Linked DNA regions of Reyranella humidisoli. Each later gene encodes a partner of the first gene's protein in a complex. Links are inferred from orthologs where the notes say so. Each region holds a gene or a part of one and is shown in the gene's direction. Other genes may lie near its edges.

Region 1 (7,454 bases):
ATCCCGCGCTGCTGTTCCGCAGCATCTCGGGGCCGACGTTGCTCACGCCGCATGAGGGCGAGTTCCGCAGGCTCTTTCCCGATCTCGGTGGAATGAGCGACAAGCTCGGGCGGGTGAGGCGCGCGGCGGCGCGCAGCGGTGCGACGATCCTGCTGAAGGGGCCCGATACGGTGATCGCCACGCCCGACGGCCGCGCGATCGTGAACACGCATGCATCGCCCGCGTTGGCCACCGCGGGCTCCGGCGACGTGCTCGCCGGATTGATCGGCGGGTTGCTGGCGCAGGGGCTCACTCCCTTCGCGGCAGCGGCTGCGGCCGCGTGGCTGCATGGCGAATGTGCGCACCTGTTCGGTCGCCCGGGACTGATCGCCGAGGATTTGCCGGCGCTCCTGCCGCATGCTCTGCAGTCGTTGTCGTCCTTTAATTGACCGTTCCGCGGGGTCGGGCTAAGAGGCCCGCGATTCGGCCTTCGCGGCACGCCCCGATGGCTCAGGACGTCGTTTGGGCAGGCTTCGGGCGGGCGTGGTGGAATTGGTAGACACGCGAGATTTAGGTTCTCGTGCCGCAAGGCGTGGGGGTTCAAGTCCCTCCGCCCGCACCAGGAAATGGAAGTGAGACAATGCAAGTTACGGAACTCTCGGCCGAAGGCCTGAAGCACCAGTTCAAGATCGTCGTCCCCGTCGGCGACCTCACGGCGAAGATCGACGAGCGCCTCGCCGAAATGGCCAAGACCGCGGCGCTGCCGGGCTTCCGCCCGGGCAAGGTGCCGGTGGGCCTGCTCAAGAAGCAGTACGGCCAGGCGCTGTTCGGCGAAGCCGTCGAGGCGGCCGTCAACACCAGCACCGCAAAGGCGATCGAGGATCGCGGCCTGAGGCCCGCGCTGCAGCCGCGCGTCGACCTGAAGCAGCTCGAAGAGGGCAAGGACGTCGAGTTCGAGGTCGTGGTTGAAGTGCTGCCGGAGATCGGCAAGCTCGACTTCTCGGGCATCGAGCTCGAGCGTCTCAAGGCCGAAGTGCCTGAGAAGGACATCGACGAGGCGCTGGAGCGCATCGGCAAGGCCAACCGCGAGCAGAAGCCCGTCGATCCGCCGCGTCCGGCGCAGAAGGGCGATGCCATCAAGGTCGACTTCATCGGCTCGGTCGACGGCGTGGAGTTCCCCGGCGGCGCGGCGCAGGACTATGTGCTGGAGCTGGGGTCGGGCTCGTTCATTCCGGGCTTCGAGGACCAGCTGATCGGCGCCGAGGTCGACAAGCCGGTCGACGTGAAGGTGACCTTCCCGGCCGAGTACGGCGCGCCCGAACTCGCCGGCAAGGATGCCGTCTTCAAGTGCACGATCAAGGAAGTGCTGGAATTCGTCGACAAGCCGGTCGACGACGAGCTTGCGAAGAAGAACAACTTCGAGAACCTCGAAGCCATGCGCAAGGCGGTGGGCGAGCGGATCGGCCAGGATTACACGCAGATTTCGCGCGGGATGATCAAGCGTCAGCTCCTCGACAAGCTGGCCGACACCCAGAAGTTTGCCGTGCCGGACGGGCTCGTCGAGGGCGAGTTCAACGCCATCTGGCAGCGCATCGAAGAAGCGAAGAAGAACGGCCAGAAGGTCGAGGACGACGAAGAGAAGATGCGCAAGGAGTATCGCGACATCGCCGAGCGCCGCGTCCGCCTCGGCCTGTTGCTGGCCGATGTCGGCCGCTCCAACAACATCGACGTCACGCCGGAGGAACTCAACCAGGCGGTCATGCGCGAAGCCATGCGCTACCAGGGCCAGGAACGCCAGGTGCTCGAGTTCTACAGCAAGAACGCCGAGATGAAGGACCAGCTCCGGGCGCCGATCTTCGAAGAGAAGACGGTCGACTTTATCCTGGAACTGGCCAAGGTCACCGAGAAGTCGGTTACCCCGGAGGAACTGCTCAAGGTCGCCCGTGAGGCCGAGCAGGAAGAAGAGGGCGCGGAAAAGGCGGCGGGCTGATCTTGAGCCGGTGGCCTTGAACAGGACCACCGGCACTGCCACTTTCTGAAGCAACGTTACTCAAGGGGGCCACCGCGATGATTCGCGACCGCGATCCGCTGGAAGTTCATAACAACTACTACGTCCCGATGGTGGTCGAGCAATCGGCGCGCGGCGAACGCGGCTACGACATCTGGTCGAGGCTGCTGAAGGAACGGATCGTCTTCCTCAACGGTCCGGTCGAGGATCACGTGGCGGGCGTGATCTGCGCCCAGCTGCTTTATCTCGAAGCCGAGAACCCGACGAAGGACATCTCGTTCTACATCAACTCGCCCGGTGGCGTGGTGACGTCCGGCATGGCGATCTACGACACCATGCGTTACATCCGGCCACACATCTCGACGCTGGTCTATGGTCAGGCCGCGTCGATGGGCTCGCTGCTGCTGACGGCGGGCGAGAAGGGCAAGCGCTTCGCGCTCCCGAACGCCCGGATCATGATCCACCAGCCGTCGGGCGGCGCCCAGGGCCAGGCAACGGACATCGAGATCCACGCGCGGGAAATCCTCGCGACCCGTTCGCGGCTGAACCAGATGTACGTCGAACATACCGGCAAGCCGATCGAGGTGATCGAGCAGGCCATGGAGCGCGACAAGTTCTTCGCGCCCCAGGAAGCCAAGGAATTCGGCCTTATCGACGATGTGCTCGAGAAGCGGCCGACCCCGACCATCATCCAGGCTGCTGCCTCCTAGGCGGCAAAAGCGACCAATTGTTTCCTGTTCGCACGGCGGCACACCATATTTTGATGTTGTCGCCGTCCGGGCGGCACGTTTAACATAGGCTTGTGTGCGGGCCCGCAGGTCGTAGGGCCCCCCAAGCGGAGGTGCGTTACAGACATGCCAGCCGCCAAGTCCGGGGGTGATTCCCGCAACACCCTGTATTGCAGCTTCTGCGGCAAGAGCCAGCATGAAGTCCGCAAGCTCATTGCCGGTCCGACCGTATTCATCTGCGATGAATGCGTCGAACTCTGCATGGACATCATCAGGGAAGAGAGCAAGACCACCCTGGTCAAATCCAAGGACGGGGTGCCGTCTCCCAAGGAGATTCGCCAGATCCTCGATGACTACGTCATCGGCCAGGACCGGGCGAAGCGCATCCTCGCCGTCGCCGTGCACAACCACTACAAGCGGTTGAGCCATGGCGGGAAGGCCAACGAAGTCGAGATCGCCAAGTCCAACATCATGCTGATCGGCCCCACGGGCTGCGGCAAGACCCTGCTGGCCCAGACGCTGGCCCGCATGCTGGACGTGCCGTTCACGATGGCCGACGCCACGACGCTGACCGAAGCCGGTTACGTCGGCGAGGACGTCGAGAACATCATCCTCAAGCTGCTGCAGGCTGCCGACTACAACGTCGAGCGTGCCCAGCGCGGCATCGTCTACATCGACGAGGTCGACAAGATCAGCCGCAAGTCCGACAACCCCTCGATCACGCGCGACGTATCGGGTGAGGGGGTGCAGCAGGCGCTGTTGAAGATCATGGAAGGCACCGTCGCCTCCGTGCCGCCGCAGGGTGGGCGCAAGCATCCGCAGCAGGAGTTCCTGCAGGTCGACACGACGAACATCCTGTTCATCTGCGGTGGCGCCTTCGCGGGCCTCGACAAGATCATCTCGATGCGCCGCCAGGGCACGTCGATCGGCTTTGGCGCTGAAGTGCGCGGGCCCGAGGATCGCCGTACCGGCGAAATCCTCAAGGACCTCGAGCCCGAGGACCTGCTGCGCTACGGGCTGATCCCCGAGTTCGTCGGCCGCCTGCCGGTCGTCGCCACGCTCGACGATCTCGACGAGGTCGCGCTGATCGAGATCCTGACGCGCCCGAAGAACGCGCTGCTCAAGCAGTACCAGCGTCTCTTCGACATGGAGAACGTGAAGCTCAAGTTCTCCGACGATGCCCTGCGCGCGGTCTCCCAGAAGGCAATCCAGCGCAAGACCGGCGCCCGCGGGCTTCGGTCCATCATGGAGACCGTCCTGCTGGACACCATGTACGACCTGCCGTCGCTCGACGGGGTCGAGGAAGTGGTGATCAACCGGGAAGTCATCGAGGGTCGCGCCCAGCCGCTGTACGTGCATGGTGAGCGCAAAGAAGGCGTTGCCGCTGCGCCGGCCTGAGTTTTGCTGCGTCGGCGACAACCGTCGCCGGCGGTCTTCCCGACGGGCCTTGAACAACCCTCTGTTCAGGCCAATCTCTGACATCGAGTGCGCGCGTTCGCGTGCCGAGGATCGCCCGCAGGGGATCGCCGGCCCCGGCGCGGGTAGCTCTAACAGCGTACGTTGCGAGGCATCATGAACGCCCCCACTCAAGGAACCGTCTACCCCGTCCTGCCGCTGCGCGACATCGTCGTGTTCCCCGGCATGATCGTTCCCCTCTTCGTCGGCCGTGAAAAGAGCGTGAAGGCCCTCGAAGAGGTCATGAAGGACGACAAGCAGATCCTGCTGATCGCCCAGAAGAACGCCAGCCAGGACGATCCCGGCCCCGATGACATCTACACGATCGGAACGCTCGGCACGGTGCTGCAGCTCCTGAAGCTTCCCGACGACACCGTGAAGGTGCTGGTCGAGGGCGGCCGCCGCGTGAAGATCACCGCCTACAACGACCGTCCGGACTTCTTCGAGGCGCAGGCCGTCGACATGGAAGAGTCGACCGGCGACGGCGCCGAGATTCAGGCGGCTGCGCGCACCGTGGTCTCGGAATTCGAGAACTACGTGAAGCTGAACAAGAAGGTGCCGCCGGAAGTCGTGGTCTCGATCAACAAGATCGAGGACCCCGCCAAGCTCGCCGACACGATCTCCGCGCATCTCGCCCTCAAGGTCGCCGAGAAGCAGCAGCTGCTCGAACTCGACTCGGTGTCGAAGCGGCTGGAGCGGATACTCGGCCTGATGGAAGGCGAGATCGGCGTCCTGCAGGTCGAGAAGAAGATCCGCAATCGCGTGAAGCGTCAGATGGAGAAGACGCAGCGCGAGTACTATCTCAACGAGCAGATGAAGGCGATCCAGAAGGAGCTTGGCGAGACCGAGGACGGTCGCGACGAGATTTCCGAGCTGGAGAAGCGCATCAAGAAGACTCGCCTCAGCAAGGAGGCGAAGGAGAAGGCCAACGCCGAGCTGAAGAAGCTCCGGACGATGAGCCCGATGTCGGCCGAGGCGACGGTGGTGCGCAACTACCTCGACTGGCTGCTGTCGATTCCGTGGCGCAAGCCCACGAAGATCATCAAGGACCTGAAGTACGCCGAGGACATTCTCAACGCCGATCATCACGGCCTCGAGAAGGTCAAGGAACGCATCCTCGAGTATCTCGCGGTCCAGCAGCGCGTCGACAAGATGAAGGGCCCGATCCTGTGCCTGGTCGGCCCGCCGGGCGTCGGCAAGACATCGCTCGGCAAGTCGATCGCCAAGGCCACGGGGCGCAACTTCGTGCGCATGTCGCTGGGCGGCGTGCGCGACGAGGCCGAGATCAGGGGCCATCGCCGGACCTATATCGGTTCGCTGCCGGGTAAGGTCATCCAGTCGATGAAGAAGGCGAAGTCCTCGAACCCGCTGTTCCTGCTCGACGAGATCGACAAGCTCGGCGCGGATTTCCGCGGCGACCCGTCTTCGGCGCTGCTCGAGGTCCTCGACCCCGAGCAGAACACGACGTTCAACGACCACTATCTCGAAATCGACTACGACCTGTCGAACGTGATGTTCATCACCACGGCCAACTCGCTGCGCATGGCGCAGCCGCTGCTGGACCGCATGGAGATCATCCGTCTCGCCGGTTACACCGAGGACGAGAAGGTCGCGATCACGCGCAAGCACCTGATCCCCAAGCAGGTCGAGGCGAACGGCCTCAAGGCCAACGAGATCGAGATCCACGACGACGCGGTGCGCGACCTCGTGCGCTACTACACGCGCGAGGCGGGCGTCCGTAACCTGGAACGCGAGATCGCCAACCTGGCCCGCAAGGCCACCAAGGAAATCCTCATGAAGGGGGCATCCAAGGTGAAGATCGGCCGCAAGAACCTGGACAAGTATGCCGGCGTCCGGCGCTTCCGCTTCGGCGAGGCCGAGCTCGAGGATCTGGTCGGCATCACGACGGGGCTGGCGTGGACCGAGGTCGGCGGCGAGTTGCTGCAGATCGAGGCCGTGCTGGTTCCGGGACGGGGCCGCATGTCGGTCACCGGCAAGCTTGGCGACGTGATGCAGGAATCGGTGCAGGCGGCAAACGCCTATGTCCGGTCGCGTGCCCACGTGTTCGGCATCAAGTCGAGCATCTTCGAGAAGCGCGACATCCACATCCACGTGCCCGAGGGCGCGACGCCGAAGGACGGTCCGTCCGCCGGCGTGGGAATGGTCACCTCGATCGTGTCGGCGCTGACCGGTATTCCGGTGCGCAAGGAAGTGGCGATGACCGGCGAGATCAGCCTGCGCGGGCGGGTCATGCCGATCGGCGGTCTCAAGGAGAAGCTCCTGGCGGCGCTGCGCGGCGGTCTCAAGACCGTGCTCATCCCCAAGGAGAACGAGCGCGACCTGCCGGAGATTCCGGACAACGTGAAGAAGGGCCTGGAGATCGTTCCGGTTTCGACCGTGGACGAAGTGCTCGCGCGGGCACTGGTGAAGCCGGTGGTCGCCATCGAATGGGTGAACGACCTTGATGCCGTGACGCCAAAGCCGGCGGAAAGCGTGGAGCCGGCCCGGGCGCACTAGACGCGTTCGGGAAAACCAAAAGGCGAAGCCCCGGAGCGATCCGGGGCTTCGTCATTTTTACGCAACGGGTGCGGTCGATCATCGGCCAAACCTACAAAATGTGGTACTCCGGCGTTGACGCCGTTTTCCGGCCGCCCTTACACTTGAGGGCTGCCGGACCACCCAGAGGCTCGCCCGTGAACAAGCACGATCTGATTGCCGCCGTCGCCGCTTCGACGAACCTGTCCAAAGTCGATGCTGCAAATGCCGTCGATTCGATCCTCACGGTGATTACCAAGTCGCTGAAGAAGAAGGAAAAGGTCCTCCTGGTCGGCTTCGGCACGTTTCAGGTGACCAAGCGCAAGGCAGGCGAGGGGCGTAACCCCCAGACTGGCGAGAAGATCAAGATTCCGGCGGCCATCGTGCCGCGTTTCAAGGCCAGCAAGACCCTGAAGGATGCGATCAACTAGGCATTTTTCTCCTCGCTGTGCTACCACCCTCGGCGGGCGATTAGCTCAGCGGTAGAGCATTCCCTTTACACGGGAGCGGTCGGCGGTTCGATCCCGTCATCGCCCACCAGCCCCAGTTTCGCTGGTCGTCACGTCTTGGACGGAACACGTTGAAATATCGGGCATTTGTGCATCTTTTCGCGGGTGCAACATGCTTGACACTCCAAAGGCGCTCCTATATCTCTCCGCGCGCCGTTTGGGGCTGAGAAAGCGGGCGTAGTTCAGTTGGTTAGAATGCCGGCCTGTCACGCCGGAGGTCGCGGGTTCGAGTCCCGTCGC
Region 2 (2,961 bases), on another replicon or contig:
CGACGCCGGCGACACGACGTTCCTGATCGGCGAACAGGTCGACAAGGCCGAGTTCGAGGTCGAGAACGCCAAGATCGTCGCGGAGAAGCTGCGGCCGGCCAAGGCCGACCCGGTCCTCCTCGGCATCACCAAGGCGTCGCTGCAGACCAAGTCGTTCATCTCGGCGGCCTCCTTCCAGGAGACAACCCGCGTCCTGACCGAGGCGGCCGTCAGCGGCCGCGTAGACACCCTTCAGGGCCTGAAGGAGAACGTCATCGTCGGCCGTCTGATCCCGGCGGGTACCGGCGGGGTCGTGAACCGCCTCAAGGCCATTGCCGCCCAGCGCGACCGGGCGATCCTGGCCGCCGGCATCGACGGCGAGGACCTGCCGGTCCCGACGCTCGAGGAAGAACACGCGGCCGATTGATATCGGTCCACGAGACTGAAAAATGGGAAGGCCGCGCTCGCAAGAGGGCGGCCTTCTTCAATTGTGGCCGCGGCGTGAAAAAGCCACCAGATATAGTTGTTAGATTCTTGCGCCCTTCGCTTCATGCGAGTCAGGAACGAGTCGGATTCAAACGACTCAGAAATAACCAACGATATCAATGCGAAAAGCGATGGAGCGCGCTTGACGCTTGGGAACAGCGGCCATATAAGCGCGCCACCTCGTCGAGGGGCTGGTGGTTGGCGTGAGCCAAAACGCAGCCTGACGCCGAGGACCGCTACAAGTCAGGCCACCAGGCCACAAAGCTATTCATCCGCGCGGGGCAGTGCGTTAGTCGCTATGCCCGCGCATATGCTTTGTGCCGACGCGTCGATGTTGGGCGGACCCGAGACGGCGTTAAGGAAACCGGAAATCAATGCCGACTATTAACCAGCTGATCCGCAAGCAGCGCCACGGCCTCAAGGCCCACAACAAGGTGCCGGCGCTCGAGGCTTGCCCGCAGAAGCGTGGCGTTTGCACCCGCGTCTACACCACGACGCCCAAGAAGCCGAACTCCGCGCTGCGCAAGGTCGCCAAGGTGCGTCTGACCAACTCTTACGAGGTGGTGAGCTACATCCCGGGCGAGGGTCACAATCTCCAGGAGCATTCGGTGGTCATGATTCGCGGTGGTCGCGTGAAGGACCTTCCGGGCGTTCGCTATCACATCATTCGCGGCACCCTCGATACGCAGGGTGTCAAGGACCGCAAGCAACGCCGTTCGAAGTACGGCGCGAAGCGTCCGAAGTAGGCGAGGGAGAAAAGCATGTCCCGTCGTCGCGCAGCTGAAAAGCGTGAAGTCCTGCCGGACGCCAAGTTCGGCGATATCGTTCTCAGCAAGTTCATGAACACGCTGATGGAGCGTGGCAAGAAGTCGGTCGCCGAGCACATCGTCTACGGTGCGCTCGATGAGGTCGAGGCCAAGCTCAAGCAGGATCCGGTTCCGGCCTTCCACGAGGCGCTGGAGAACGTGAAGCCGGCCGTCGAGGTCCGCTCGCGTCGCGTCGGTGGTGCCACCTATCAGGTGCCCGTCGAGGTCCGTCCGGAGCGTCGTCAGGCGCTGGCCATCCGCTGGATCATCCAGGCCGCCCGCGACCGCTCCGGCCACAGCATGACCGAGAAGCTCTCCGCCGAGCTGCTCGACGCCTTCAATCGTCGCGGTAACGCGGTGAAGAAGCGCGAGGACACCCACAAGATGGCCGACGCCAACAAGGCGTTCGCGCACTACCGCTGGTAAGCGCTCTCCAGGCCCCCTCCAAGAAAGCCCAGTTCCATGGCTCGTACTACCCCCATCGCCGACTACCGTAACATCGGTATCATGGCGCATATCGACGCCGGCAAGACGACGACGACCGAGCGCATCCTGTACTACACCGGCAAGTCGCATAAGATCGGCGAAGTCCATGACGGCGCCGCGACCATGGACTGGATGGAGCAGGAGCAGGAGCGCGGCATCACGATCACGTCTGCGGCCACGACGTGCTTCTGGCGGGTCGAGAGCGGCCCCTACAAGGACGTGAGCTATCGCGTCAACATCATCGACACGCCCGGCCATGTGGACTTCACGATCGAAGTCGAGCGTTCGCTGCGCGTGCTCGACGGCGCCGTCTGCGTGTTCGACTCGGTGGCCGGCGTGGAGCCGCAGTCCGAGACGGTGTGGCGCCAGGCCGACAAGTACGGCGTGCCGCGCATCTGCTTCATCAACAAGATGGATCGCACCGGCGCGAACTTCTATCGCACGGTCGACATGATCGTGGACCGCCTTGGTGCCAAGCCGCTTGTCACCCAGCTCCCGATCGGTTCCGAGGGCGAGTACAAGGGCCTGGTCGACCTCGTCTCGAACAAGGCCATCATCTGGCTGGAAGAGACGCTCGGCGCCAAGTTCGAGGTCGTCGAGATCCCGGACGAGATGAAGGAAAAGGCCGCGGAATACCGCGCCAAGCTGCTCGACATGGCCGTCGAGCAGGACGACGTCGCCATGGAAAAGTTCCTGGATGGCGAGGAGCCGGACTACGACACGCTGATCAAGTGCATCCGCACGGGCACGATCAACTATGCGTTCGTTCCCGTGCTGTGCGGTTCGGCCTTCAAGAACAAGGGCGTGCAGCCCATGCTTGACGCCGTCGTGAACTATCTTCCGGCCCCGAACGACGTTGCCGACGTCAAGGGCGTCAAGATGGGCACGGACGAGGCGATCACGTTGCCGTCGAGCGACGACGCGCCCCTGTCGGCGCTGGCATTCAAGATCATGACCGACCCGTTCGTCGGTTCGCTAACCTTCGCGCGCGTCTATTCGGGCGTGCTCGAGTCGGCCACCGGCGTGCTGAACAGCACGAAGGACCGCAAGGAGCGTATCGGCCGCATGCTGCTCATGCATGCCAACAACCGTGAAGACGTGAAGGAAGCCCGTGCCGGCGACATCATCGCCCTGGCCGGCCTCAAGAGCGTCACGACCGGCGACACTCTGTGCTCGCCCGAGCATCCGGTCATCCTCGAGCGGA

What was found. The genes of interacting proteins can lie anywhere in the genome.
Region 2: the proteins of tig (region 1) and rpsG are in contact, whole or in part, in a crystal structure (PDB 3GTY), measured with the Thermotoga maritima proteins. The link is inferred for Reyranella humidisoli from one-to-one orthologs. Residues at the interface, in WP_004081061.1 of Thermotoga maritima: Glu122, Val124, Val129, Leu130, Tyr133, Glu188, Gly259, Ile262, Tyr263, Glu266, Ser270, Glu273, Gln274, Glu277, Arg308, Gln311, Ile312, Ser315, Tyr316, Glu325, Arg329, Arg336, Leu363, Phe366, Trp367, Arg373, Leu377, Arg381, Leu384, Glu387; in WP_004081843.1 of Thermotoga maritima: Lys34, Lys52, Lys55, Glu59, Arg62, Gln63, Glu66, Asn67, Lys69, Val71, Arg95, Ala109, Lys110, Lys111, Gly112, Arg113, Pro114, Glu117, Glu121, Ile124, Ala125, Tyr127, Asn128, Asn129, Thr130, Gly131, Lys135, Asp139, Arg142, Met143.

Annotation. Positions count from the first base shown.
Region 1 is NZ_JAHOPB010000003.1:437,541-444,994, reverse strand. The notes cover bases 1-2,794. They hold tig (trigger factor), read left to right. Parts: upstream 1-619; coding sequence 620-1,969; downstream 1,970-2,794. Other genes in these bases: KQ910_RS25580 (ATP-dependent Clp protease proteolytic subunit), read left to right, coding at 2,047-2,697; KQ910_RS25595 (NAD(P)H-hydrate dehydratase), read left to right, coding at 1-428. Outside these bases: ATP-dependent Clp protease ATP-binding subunit ClpX, read left to right, coding at 2,842-4,113; lon (endopeptidase La), read left to right, coding at 4,288-6,687; KQ910_RS25565 (HU family DNA-binding protein), read left to right, coding at 6,864-7,136. UniProt on the Bacillus subtilis protein: Involved in protein export. Acts as a chaperone by maintaining the newly synthesized protein in an open conformation. Functions as a peptidyl-prolyl cis-trans isomerase.
Region 2 is NZ_JAHOPB010000001.1:3,073,271-3,076,231, forward strand. It holds rpsG (30S ribosomal protein S7), read left to right. Parts: upstream 1-1,226; coding sequence 1,227-1,697; downstream 1,698-2,961. Other genes in the region: rpoC (DNA-directed RNA polymerase subunit beta'), read left to right, coding at 1-406; rpsL (30S ribosomal protein S12), read left to right, coding at 840-1,211; fusA (elongation factor G), read left to right, coding at 1,734-2,961.